DNA from 3 places in the Mesorhizobium sp. M0491 genome. Region 3 is predicted to be linked to each of the others. Evidence: predicted binding sites of a transcription regulator. Region 3 holds the regulator's gene; each other region holds the start of a gene.
The links. Region 3 encodes LexA, which represses DNA repair genes until DNA is damaged. Its sites were predicted from a motif close to TGTTCNNNNTGTGTTCNG; they were not measured.
Positions count from the first base shown of each region.

Region 1 (4,212 bases), on a different contig from region 3:
TGGTCTCGTCGCCCGAATAGAACAGCGAGCAGCCGACCGAGGCCGAAAGCCTGGCGGTGCGTTCGCCGACATCATAGGGCGCCGACAGGATCTCGATCAGCATGCGGGACTTTTCGGCCGCTGCATCCTCGCTGAACACCAGAGGATAGAGAAAGGCGAATTCGTCGGCACCGATGCGGCAGACCGTGGAATGGCCGTCCATCGAGGCGCGCAGCCGCATCGCGACCTGGATCAGGATGTCGTCGCCGGCCTTGTGGCCGAACAGATCGTTGATCGGCTTGAAGCCGTCGAGGTCGAGAATGCCGACGGTAAAGGGCGCGGGATCCTCGGCACGGTCGGCGATCAGGCGATCGACCTTGTCGAAGAAGCGGCGATGGTTGCCAAGCCCGGTCAACGGATCGGTGAATGCCAGATCCGTGCTCTCCCTGTTTGCCTGACCGGTGCCAAACGAAGTTTGCATCGGTGTCCCTGTTTTGTGACGTCGGAATTTATTTTCAGACTGGCAGCAAACCCTTTAGGAAACGTATCGCGAGATCGATTTTCCACGGGCAACCGCGACTGTTTCGAAGGATCGATGAAAGCAGCGCATTCGGGTGTCGGATGCCAATCCTAGGAATGTCGCGATTGGCAGACGGGCAGTGAGCCTGTACAGGCAAGACAGTCGTCCATCCGAGCCGCCGGAGACCCGCCATGAAGCTGAAAATCGCCGTCCAGATGGACCACATCTCCACCGTGTCGATCGCCGGCGACACCTCGTTCGCGCTGTCGCTGGAAGCGCAGCGGCGTGGCCATGAGCTGTTCCACTACACGCCGGATCGGCTGTCGTTGCGCGACGGCAAGGTGTTTGCCCGCATCGAGGAAATGCAGGTGCGCGACGAGAAGGGCAGCCACTATTCGCTGGGCGAGAAGGTGCGCACCGATCTGTCGGAGATGGATGTCGTGCTGCTGCGCCAGGATCCACCCTTCGACATGAACTACATCACCACCACGCACATCCTGGAGCGCATCCATCCGAAAACGCTCGTGGTCAACGACCCGGCCTGGGTGCGCAACAGCCCCGAAAAGATCTTCGTCACCGAATTTGCCGACCTGATGCCGGACACGCTGATCACCAAGGATCCACTCGAAGTTGCCGCCTTCCGCAAGGAGTTCGGCGACATCATCATCAAGCCGCTGTACGGCAATGGCGGCGCCGGTATCTTCCACATGCTGGAGGCCGACCGCAACCTTGCCTCGCTGCTGGAAATGTTCGGCCAGATGTTCCGCGAACCCTATATCGTGCAGCGCTATCTCAAGGACGTGCGCAAGGGCGACAAGCGCATCATCCTGATCGACGGCGAGCCGGTCGGCGCCATCAACCGGGTGCCGGCCGAACACGATTCCCGCTCCAACATGCATGTCGGCGGCCGCGCCGAAAAGACCGAACTGACGGAGCGCGAACGCGAGATCTGCGCCCGCATCGGGCCGTCGCTGAAAGAGCGCGGCTTCATCCTCGTCGGCATCGACGTCATCGGCGACTACATGACCGAGATCAACGTGACCTCGCCGACCGGCGTGCGTGAGGTCAAGCGTTTCGGCGGCGCCGACATCGCCAGCCTGTTCTGGGACGCGGTCGAGGACAAGCGGCGGACGTAACCGTTTTCACTTTGTCTTAACCATGTTCCGGTTTCTGCAACCGGCCACAACCCAGCCGCGACCGGCGCGGCTGCATATTCTTGTAATGTTCCTCATTTGATCGGGCGATTGCATAAGCCCGCTGCTGATCGACACCGGCGATGGGCTTTCCCTCCCCGCCACTGACCTTGCTGTTTCCACTTGGTTGCGCGACGGCTAATATGTGCGTGTAGTTCGAAGCCTGAAGGCCCGCGCCATGAAAATCAATGTCGTCTACGCGCATCCACTAGCCGACAGTTACCAGGCGGCGCTCCACAAACGGGTCGTTCAGACCCTCAAAGCCAGGGGTGACGAGGTCGTTGATTTCGATCTCCATCAGATGAAGTTCGATCCTGTGATGCATGCCGAAGAAAGACATGGCCACTTTGACCCTGCCCAGGCACCCAGCGACTTGCAGGTTTACATCGACGCGTTGAGATGGGCGGAGGCATGCGTTTTCTGCTTTCCGACATGGTGGTCAGGCATGCCCGCAATCTTGAAGGGTTATTTTGATCGAGTTTGGCGACCGGGGGTGGCTTACGAGTTGCCGGCAGACGGTGGCGTGATCAAGCCGGCGCTATTGAACATCCGGCGGATGGGCGTTGTTACCACATGCGGGTCGCCGTGGTGGTATACTGAACTGTACATGCAAAACCCGGGAAGGAAGGTGCTGCTGCGCGGTCTCAAGACTATGTGCGGCCGCAACGTGAGGCACCTCTACCTGACGAGATATTCCGTCGAAAACATCTCTGATGACCAGAGGGAAATGTTCGCCCGCAAGGTGGAGCGCCTGTTCGACAAATTCTAGCCATCTATGCTCGGGTATGTCATCTTTGATGCCAGCGAGCCTTTGACGGAGCGGGCGCTCAAGCTTCCGATCAAAGCCTAGCTTATGGACGGCGCTCCTTGCCGGCAGAATTCTCACCGTGGTGAAGCTATATGTTCTCGTAATGTTCTTGCTTAACTCCGAAATCTGTGGTTGTCTTCTTTGACTTCGCTCACACCCTGATCGCCAGGGCATGGGCGAACTACTGTCCGGGGGTACAAAAAATGGTGGCGCGGGTTCGCACGGTCGCTTTCCAAGGCATCGAGGCCGTGCCGGTCGACGTGCAGGTGATGATCGCGCCCGGCAAGGTCAACATGCATATCGTCGGCCTGGGCGACAAGGCGGTGGCCGAAAGCCGCGAGCGGGTGCAGGCCGCACTGCATGCTTCCGGCCTGTCGATGCCGTCGAAGAAGGTGACTGTCAATCTGGCGCCGGCCGACCTGCCGAAGGAAGGCAGTCACTACGACCTGCCGATCGCGCTTGGCCTGATGGCTGCCCTTGGCGCCATCCCGGGCGACATGCTAGCCGGCTATGTCGTGCTTGGAGAATTGTCGCTCGATGGCACGATTGCCGCGGTCGCCGGCGCCTTGCCGGCGGCGATCGCGGCCAATGCCGAGGGCAAGGGCCTGATCTGCCCGTTCGCCTGCGGACCGGAAGCGGCCTGGGCTGGAAAGGATTTCGACATTCTGGCGCCGCGCAGCCTGATTGCCGTCGCCAATCATTTTCGTGGCACGCAGGTGCTGTCGCGCCCCGAGGCCGGCATCCACGCCGCGGCGCTGGATCTGCCCGACCTCGCCGACATCAAGGGCCAGGAGACCGCCAAGCGGGCGCTGGAGGTGGCGGCGGCCGGTGGTCATAATCTGCTTATGATCGGACCGCCAGGATCGGGCAAATCGATGCTGGCGCAGCGGCTGCCGTCGATCCTGCCGCCGCTGGCGCCGAAGGAATTGCTCGAAGTCTCGATGATCGCCTCGGTGGCGGGGGAACTCGGCGAAGGCAAGCTGACCGACCGGCGGCCGTTCCGCGCGCCGCACCACTCGGCCTCGATGGCGGCGATGGTCGGCGGCGGCATCCGCGCGCGGCCGGGCGAGGTGTCGCTGGCCCATCACGGCGTGCTGTTCCTCGACGAGTTTCCCGAGTTCACGCCGCAGACGCTCGATGCGCTGCGCCAGCCGCTGGAGACCGGCGACTGCATGATCGCGCGGGCCAACCATCGCGTCACCTATCCGGCGCGTATCCAATTGGTGGCGGCGATGAACCCATGCCGCTGCGGCATGGCCGGCGAGCCAGGCTATCGCTGCCTGCGCGGCGAGCGTTGCCGCACCGACTATCAGGCGCGCATTTCGGGCCCGCTGCTCGACCGCATCGATCTCAGGATCGAAGTGCCGGCGGTCTCGGCCAGCGACTTGATCCGGCCCGACCGGGCGGAGAAGAGTGCCGATGTGGCGATGCGCGTGGCACGCGCCCGCACCATCCAGCGCGAACGCTTCGAGCGGCTCGGCGCCACCCGCGCCACCACCAACGCGCATTGCTCACCGTCGATCATCGAGGAAATCGCCATGCCTGACGCCACCGGCCTGTCGCTGCTCAAGGACGCCAGCGAGAAGCTCGCCTTTTCCGCCCGCGCCTACCACCGGGTGCTGAAAGTGGCGCGCACACTGGCCGATCTCGACGCCAGCGAAACCGTCGGCCGAATCCATCTGGCCGAGGCGATCTCCTACCGCATGAGCTCG
Region 1 covers NZ_JAMYRE010000005.1:262,284-266,495, forward strand. The annotation lists gene NKI69_RS08545 (putative bifunctional diguanylate cyclase/phosphodiesterase) at 1-460, opposite strand, end outside; gene gshB (glutathione synthase) at 691-1,635, shown strand; gene NKI69_RS08555 (NAD(P)H-dependent oxidoreductase) at 1,871-2,461, shown strand; gene NKI69_RS08560 (YifB family Mg chelatase-like AAA ATPase) at 2,704-4,212, shown strand, end outside.
Region 1: a site for LexA is predicted at 2,594-2,611, ahead of NKI69_RS08560 (YifB family Mg chelatase-like AAA ATPase). Genes of this name have one in related genera too.

Region 2 (4,212 bases), on a different contig from region 3:
GATTGTTGCCGCGCGCGCCGACGATCTTCAGGCGGCGGTTCTTCTTCGCTTCACGTCGCACGCCGGGCGTCGCCACTTCGAGCGCGCCCGACAGGTATTTGCCGGTGATCGAATTGGGATTGGCCATCACCTGCTGCGGCGTGCCCTGGGCGATGATCTCGCCGCCATGGATGCCGGCGGCCGGGCCCATGTCGACGACATAGTCGGCATGCAGGATGGCGTCCTCGTCATGCTCGACGACGATCACCGTGTTGCCGATGTCGCGCAGGTGCTTCAGCGTATCAAGCAGGCGGGCATTGTCGCGCTGGTGCAGGCCGATCGATGGCTCATCCAGCACATAGAGCACGCCGGTGAGACCGGAGCCGATCTGCGACGCCAGCCGGATGCGCTGGCTTTCGCCGCCCGACAGCGTGCCGGAATTGCGCGACAGCGTCAGATAGTCGAGCCCGACATCGTTGAGGAAGCGCAGCCGTTCGCGGATTTCCTTGAGCACGCGCACCGCGATCTCGTTCTGCTTGTCGTTGAGCGACGCTGGCAGGTCGGTGAACCACTGGTCGGCCTTGCGGATGGAAAGCTCGGTGACTTCGCCGATGTGCTTGCCGGCGATTTTCACCGCCAGCGACTCGGGCTTCAGCCGATAGCCCTTGCAGACCGGGCAGGGCGTCGCCGACATGAAGCGCTCGATTTCTTCGCGCATCCAGGCGGATTCGGTCTCTTTCCAGCGCCGCTCGAGATTGGGAATGACGCCTTCAAAGGTCTTGGTGGTCTTGTAGGAGCGCAGGCCGTCATCATACTGGAAGGTGATTTCGCGCTCGCCCGTGCCGTGCAGGATGGCTTCCTTGGCCTCTTCGGACAAATCCTTGAACTTGTCGCCAAGCTTGAAGCCATAAGCCTTGCCCAGCGCTTCCAGCGTCTGCGCGTAATAGGGCGAGGTCGACTTCGCCCACGGGCTGACGGCGCCGTCGCGCAGCGAGATGTTCTCGTCCGGCACGATCAGATTGCCGTCGATGGCGCGCTGGCTGCCGAGACCGTCGCAGGTCGGGCAGGCGCCGAACGGGTTGTTGAACGAGAACAGCCGCGGTTCGATTTCCGGAATGGTGAAGCCGGAGACCGGGCAAGCGAACTTTTCCGAGAACAGGATGCGCTCATGCGTCTCGTTCTTCGACTTGTTGACCGAATCCTCGCCGGTCTGGCTGGCATCGAGCGGCTTGTCGGCGAATTCGGCGACCGCCAGCCCATCGGCCAGCTTCAGGGCGGTCTCGATGGAATCGGCAAGCCGCGTCGCCAGATCGCCGCGCACGACGATGCGGTCGACGACGACGTCGAGGTCATGCTTGTACTTCTTGTCCAGCGCCGGCACGTCGGCGATTTCGTAGAAGACGCCATCGACCTTGACGCGCTGAAAGCCCTTTTTTTGCAACTCCAGCAATTCCTTGCGGTATTCGCCTTTGCGGCCGCGCACCATCGGCGCCAGGATGAACAGCCGCGTGCCTTCCTCGACCGCCAGCACGCGGTCGACCATCTGCGAAACCGTCTGGCTCTCGATCGGCAGGCCGGTGGCCGGCGAATAGGGGATGCCGACGCGCGCAAAAAGCAGCCGCATATAGTCGTAGATCTCGGTGACGGTGCCGACGGTCGAACGCGGGTTCTTCGAGGTGGTCTTCTGCTCGATGGAGATGGCGGGCGACAGGCCGTCGATCTGGTCGACGTCAGGCTTCTGCATCATCTCAAGGAATTGCCGCGCGTAGGCCGACAGGCTTTCGACGTAGCGGCGCTGGCCTTCGGCATAGATCGTGTCGAAGGCAAGCGATGACTTGCCGGACCCCGACAGGCCGGTCATGACAATCAGGCTGTCACGCGGCAAGTCGAGATCGACATTCTTCAGATTGTGTTCGCGCGCCCCGCGAATGGAAAGATATTTATGGTCGGCCATAGCCGGTCGCCGCCTCAGAATCTGGAATTTCCTGGAATGGCGGGTTTTCCCGGCCATCCCCTATGTAGGTAGTTTTGCCGCCACGTCGAGAGACGCCACAATTCCCGACCAAAGCGTTTAACCGTCTTTCGCGTGAACGGGCAAGCGGAAAGAACAAAGGCCGAACACGCTCCTGACAAAGCTGTGCAAAAGCTGACCTGCACGTAACCTTCCGGCGATCACATTTTTCGGTAACCGGCTATTGATGGTTGACGCCACCAGCTGACGGGAGCAGTCTCCAGCAGTCAACGAAGACGGCCGTCTTTCGATGGCCTCGCCGCCCAAAGGCGGCCTGCGAGACGCCGCAGGCATTTGCGATTTGTGCTTCGTGACGACAACGTCGCAATGGACAAAGGAGCGGAGCTATGACGCCACCGGATCGTCCCATAGGGTTCCAGTTGTTACTGGAGCGGCGGCAGGCATAAGTGCCAGGGTTTAGCGTTTTCGCCACCCGACAAACCGTGACCTGCCATATCCCCGTAAAAATCAGAGACTGTTAGTCGGATCGTCGGTTGAACGCCGCGTTGCATCCGAAATCAAATGCCGGCAGTACACTCCCGGTAGAGATTGGATTTGAGATCCAAAAAGGCCCCGTCCGTTTGCGCAAAGCACGGCGGGGCCGTTTTCATGTGCGGATTGTCTGTTTGGCGCAACGCAGCACGCGCCGACAGACTGTCAGTGGCGCGGCGGCCCGATCGAGCCGGCGCCGACATCGACGGTGATGCTGCCGGAAATCCTGACATCCGTATCGCCGATCTTGAACTGGCCGTTGCCGTTGCCGGGAAACGCGTCGTCGGACTCCGGAGCCGGCTTGGCGATGCGGTAGTCACCGGTTACGCCGGGCAGGGCGCCTTTTTGCGTTGACGGCGAACTGTCTTCGGCAAGTGCCGCGCCGCTGGTGAGGCCCGCAATGGCGAGCGCTATAACGGCGATGACGCGGTGCAATGATCTGGACTGATGAGTGTCGGTCATCCCAAGACTATAGTGGCGCGCCGCCGATGGAACCAGACCGGCATCGTCAAATCTTCGACAGCCGGACGTACTCCGATCCGGCCCTGGCTCACGCCGCCTTTTTTCGCGTGTCGAAAACATGGTCGACGATGCCCCATGCCTGGGCCTCGCGGGCGGTCATGAAGTGGTCGCGGTCCAGCGTGCGCTCGACCTCTTCATAGCTGCGGCCGCAATGCTGCGCGTAGAGTTCGGCCATGTGCCGTTTCGTCCGGCCGATGCGCTCGGCATGGCGCTGGATGTCGGAGGCCTGGCCCTGGAAGCCGCCCAGCGGCTGGTGCAGCAGGATGGTGGCGTTCGGCAGGGAAATTCGGCGCCCCGGTGTGCCTGCCATCAGCAGGAACGAGCCCATCGATGCGGCAAAGCCCATGCATACGGTCGACACCGGGCAGCTGATGTATTGCATTGTGTCGTAGATGGCGAAGCCGCTGGTGACCACGCCGCCCGGCGAGTTGATGTAGAGCGAGATCTCCTTGTCGGGATTGTCCGATTCCAGCGACAGAAGCTGCGCGCAGACCAACGCCGAGATGTCGTCGTTGATCTCACCGTTGATGAAGACGATGCGCTCGCGCAGCAGTCGTGAAAAGATGTCGAAGGCGCGTTCGCCGCGGCTCGATTGCTCGATCACCATCGGAACCAGATTGGCAACACCGCTCATTGTCTCTCTCCGTCTGTTTGTTTTCAGGCCGCGCGCAGCAGGAGGCGAGGCGTGTTTGCGGCGATTGGCTTAGGTGACCTGTTTGCATCGAGCGAAAGCCGGCAGCCGGCGCCTGCCATGGCGACGGCAGGCATGGCCTTGCGGGCAAAGCCGTCATGGACGACACGCAGATGCGTGCCGCCGGAAACGGTTCGGGCAAGTGTGAAGGTGACGGTGCTGTCGAGCGGATCCTGCCTGGCTGCGTCGCCCGGCTGCTCCCGCCAGGAATAGCGCAGCAGCTTCTCGGGATCGGCGTCGAGGATTTCGCATTCGATCGACGCGCCCGTTCCGGCGAAGGCAAAACGGTTGCCCATCTCGGGTCTGATGTCGTTCGGCATCATCCAGGCGGCGAGCAATTCCGGTACGGTCAGGGCCCGCCAGACCTTTTCCGGCGGCTCGGCAAGCTCGTACTCGAACTCGAGCGCATCCGCGGCGTCGCTTTGGCCCGCGTTGGTCGTTGATCCCGCCTTCTTCATTGATCCATGTCCTTCAAAACCGCCTTCAGCCTTTCGATGCGCTCCGGCCAGAAGGTCCG
Region 2 covers NZ_JAMYRE010000032.1:8,724-12,935, forward strand. The annotation lists gene uvrA (excinuclease ABC subunit UvrA) at 1-1,933, opposite strand, end outside; gene NKI69_RS30060 (hypothetical protein) at 2,648-2,944, opposite strand; gene NKI69_RS30065 (ATP-dependent Clp protease proteolytic subunit) at 3,033-3,638, opposite strand; gene NKI69_RS30070 (SRPBCC family protein) at 3,662-4,153, opposite strand; gene NKI69_RS30075 (ArsR/SmtB family transcription factor) at 4,150-4,212, opposite strand, start outside.
Region 2: a site for LexA is predicted at 2,083-2,100, ahead of uvrA (excinuclease ABC subunit UvrA). Genes of this name have one in related genera too.

Region 3 (4,212 bases):
ATCGACCAACATCTACAAGGTGCTGCATGCGGCGCTGGAGATGCGGCCCGGCCGGTCGGCCATCGTCGCCGAAGGTGACAGTTTTCCCACCGACCTGTACATCGCCGAAGGCGTGGCCTCGACCCGGGATGGCGTCCTGCTGCGCCTCGCGGGTGTCGACGCGCCGACCATCGAAGAGCTGATCGACGAAAACGTCGCGGTGGTGCTGGTCAATCACGTCAATTACAAATCGGGTGAACTGCGCGACATGGCGGCGCTGACGCGCAAAGCTCATGCGGCCGGAGCGCTGATCGTCTGGGATCTTTGCCACACCGCCGGCGCCCTGCCCGTCGAGCTCGATCACGCAAATGCCGATTTCGCCATCGGCTGCACCTACAAGTACCTCAACGGCGGTCCGGGCGCACCGGCCTTCATCTATGCCGCGCAGCGCCACCACGGCGATATCAGCCAGCCGCTCAGCGGCTGGTGGGGCCATGCGCGGCCCTTTGCCTTCGAACGGGGTTATGTTGCCGGCACCGGCATCCGCCGCTTTTTGTGCGGCACTCAGCCGATCCTGTCGATGCGGGCGCTCAAAGGCGCGCTTGCCATCTGGAATGACGTCGACATGGCGGCATTGCGAAAGAAGAGTGTCGCGTTGACAGAACTGTTCATCCAGCTCGTCGAAGCCAGGTGCGGCGCCTACGGTCTCACGCTGGAGACCACCCGCGACGCGACCAGGCGCGGCAGCCAGGTGTCGTTCCTTCACGATCACGGCTATCAAATCATGCGGGCGCTGATCGAGCGCGGCGTCATCGGTGATTTTCGTGCGCCATCGACCATCCGTTTCGGCTTCACGCCGCTCTATGTCGGCTACAAGGATGTGTGGCTGGCGGTTGAGGTGCTGGAGGATATTCTGCGCACGGGCGCATGGAAGGACCGCCGTTTCGCGGTCAAGGAAGCCGTTACCTGACGCAACGATCCCCGCGATCCACCGCCGCCGCCCTCACTGCCTGGCAGATGACGGAGGGCTGAATTTCCAGCCACAAATGCCAACAGACGTTGGCGTTTTGGCTCCGTTTCGTTCACGGCAAACGAACGTCCCGAAGATTGATATCGTCCTTTGTGGAGGTCGATAGACTAATAATGCCAAGCCTTGGGTCGAGGATGAGCCACAGGTCATTAACCATAATAATTTCAATGTGAGCAGGCGCATCGCCGTGCCTAGCGCCTGTTGATCGCGACCCGCTGGCAAGCGCCAAATAATTTCAGCAGCCTTAACAAATTCATTAAACTTTAAACGGTTGCAGAACACAACTGGAACAGATAGGGTTTGTTCTGGGTTTGTTTTTCGATTCTGGTTTCAGGTAACCTGGGGGCCGCCATGCTGACGCGCAAGCAACATGAACTGCTGATGTTCATCCATGAACGCCTGAAGGAGAGCGGCATTCCGCCATCCTTCGACGAGATGAAGGAGGCGCTTGACCTTGCCTCCAAATCCGGGATTCATCGGCTGATCACCGCACTTGAGGAGCGCGGCTTTATTCGCCGGTTGCCCAACCGGGCACGCGCGCTGGAAGTGCTGCGATTGCCGGACTCGATCGCGCCCGGTCTCAACGCGGCAAAGAAGTTTTCGCCAAGCGTCATCCAGGGCAGTCTCGGTCAGGGTGGCGCCCTTGGCCGGCAGATCAAGCCGGCGCCTTCGCGGATGCCCTCGCCCGGCAATGATGACGATGCGGTCTCCGCCGTGTCGATCCCGGTCATGGGCCGTATCGCCGCCGGTGTGCCGATCGATGCCATCCAGCATCAGACGCATTCGATCTCGGTGCCGCCGGACATGATCATGGGCGGCGCCCACTATGCGCTGGAGGTCAAGGGAGACTCGATGATCGAGGCCGGTATCTTCGACGGCGACACCGTCATCATCCGCAATGCCGACACGGCGAGCCCCGGCGAGATCATCGTGGCGCTGGTCGATGAAGAGGAAGCGACGCTGAAGCGGTTCCGCCGCAAGGGCGCTTCGATTGCTCTCGAAGCCGCCAATCCGGCCTATGAAACCCGTATTTTCGGCCCGGACAGGGTCAAGGTGCAAGGCAAGCTCGTCGGCCTGATCCGCCGCTACTGAGGCGGCTGTGGGTTGGCCGCTGGCTTCTCCGGTTTCTTGAAGGGTGCCAGCCCCCTTGCCTCACGAGAGTATTTGCGTTGCGTGTGCCAGGGCCGATATGGGCTGTCCACCGCGAAGCTGATCGTCGCCGGCGTGGTCGCCGATTGGCGATCGAAGAAGACCGCGGCACTGCCTTTGCGAGCCAGTTGCCGCTTGGTGATGACGAGAACCAGCGGATTGTGACAGGCGTCATACGCGGTGGCGTCATTGATGACGATCAGCTCGGCGAAGCCGCAGGCTTTCCAGGTGTCCTTGCGGTCCTCGACATAGGCAATGATCGCACCGGACATGTGCCTGGCCACGCAAACGCCTGAGGAGCAATAAAACGGCGATCCCAGCGGCAGATCAACGGCATCCGCGACATCGAATTGCCCATCGCTGTTGTCGAACACCTCTGGCACGACGATGGTTTCTGATGTCAGGGCGCGTTTCCAGTTGTCGACGGTGAATTCGTTCGGCCGTTCCCGGCTGACGGCAAGCTCGCCGCCACCGATCGGCAACGCCACCAGCCGGGCGTCTTCCGAGATCAGCACATCCGGCGTGCGCGTATCCGAGACGGTCAGCAAGCCTGCCAGCGCGAGTGGCAGAGCAGCGAGCCGCAGCCAAGTTGTCGCCATCGTCGCGATGACCAGGGCAATTGCCACCAGCAGGACCGAGTGTTGGGAAATCAGCCCGACTCCATCGACAGGCGAACGCTCGGAGATCCAGCCCGATATGGCGATCATCATCGTCAGGCCCTTGCCCATCAGGTAGAGAGCCGGCCAATCCAATCCGAAAGGCATCAGCAGCGCGCTGGCGACGGCCAGGAACATGACGACGGTGACGATCGGCATAACCGCGAGATTGGCAAACAGGCTGAGCGGCGACACACGCTGAAAATGCCAGATGGCAAACAGCGTCGTGGCGCTGCCGGCGATGATCGAGGTCATGGCAAGGCCGGTTGCCGCCAGCACGAACTTTCGCGTCAGGAAACCGGGCATGGATCGCTTTGGCGGCGGCGGCCTTGCTTTTCCCGCGCGGTGATCGGCCCAGCCGGCATAGGCGCCGACCAGAGCCGCGGTCGCGGCGAACGACATCTGAAAACTCGGGCCGACCACCTCATGCGGCGACACCACGATGACGGCGATCGCCGAGATCGCCAGATTGCGCATGGTGAGTGCTGCTCGATCGAACAGCACGGCAATCAGCATCACCGCCAGCATGATGAAGCTGCGCTCGGCGGCAACGACGACTCCAGAGATGATGAGATAGGCCGCGATCGAGAACAGCGCGGCGGCAGCGGCATACTTCTTGACCGGGCGACGCGCGGAAAAGTCGGGAAACAAGGCGAAGGCGCCGCGCAGCAATCCCATGATGGTGCCCGCGACCAGCGCCATGTGCAGTCCCGAAATGGAGATGATGTGGTAGATGCCGGTACGTCGCATCGCCTCATTGATCTCATCGGGAATGCCGGCGCGCACGCCGACGATGAGCGCCGCGGCGATCTCGCCTTCGGCGCCGCCGACGCTGGCCCTGATATGGTCGGCGATACCTTCACGGGCTTTTTCCACACTGGAGGAAATTCGGGCCGACAGCGGCATGTCGCCATCGTCGCTAACGACAAGCTTTGGATTGCCGAGAAAGAATCCGCTGCCGCCGATGCCGGCAAAATAGCTGTCGAAGGAGAAATCATAGCTGTCCGGCCGCACCGGCCCGGTCGGCGGCAAAAGCTTGGCATATCCGGTGATGAGGGAGCCGGCGGTCACGTCAGCCGGGATCTTGCGTGCCGAAAGCCGCACACGTTCCGGCGCATAGCGCAGTTTCGGCCTGGCGGTCGAGATCACGTCGATGGTCAACCGGATACGACCGCTCTCCATACGGTCGAGCGAAACGACGCGGCCGGTGACTTGCGTCGAAATTTCCGAGCCCAACATTTGTGTGCCCGCACGCCACGTCTCGACCTTGGCAGCAAGCAGTCCTAGGGCGCACAAAAGTGCGGCCATGGCGCACAGATGGGTCTTTGACCATGAACGCGAGACCAGCGCACAGATCCCCGTCAGAATGACAACCGCGACAGGTCTCGCAAAGTCAGG
Region 3 covers NZ_JAMYRE010000008.1:227,367-231,578, forward strand. The annotation lists gene kynU (kynureninase) at 1-949, shown strand, start outside; gene lexA (transcriptional repressor LexA) at 1,361-2,101, shown strand; gene NKI69_RS13015 (ComEC/Rec2 family competence protein) at 2,095-4,212, opposite strand, start outside.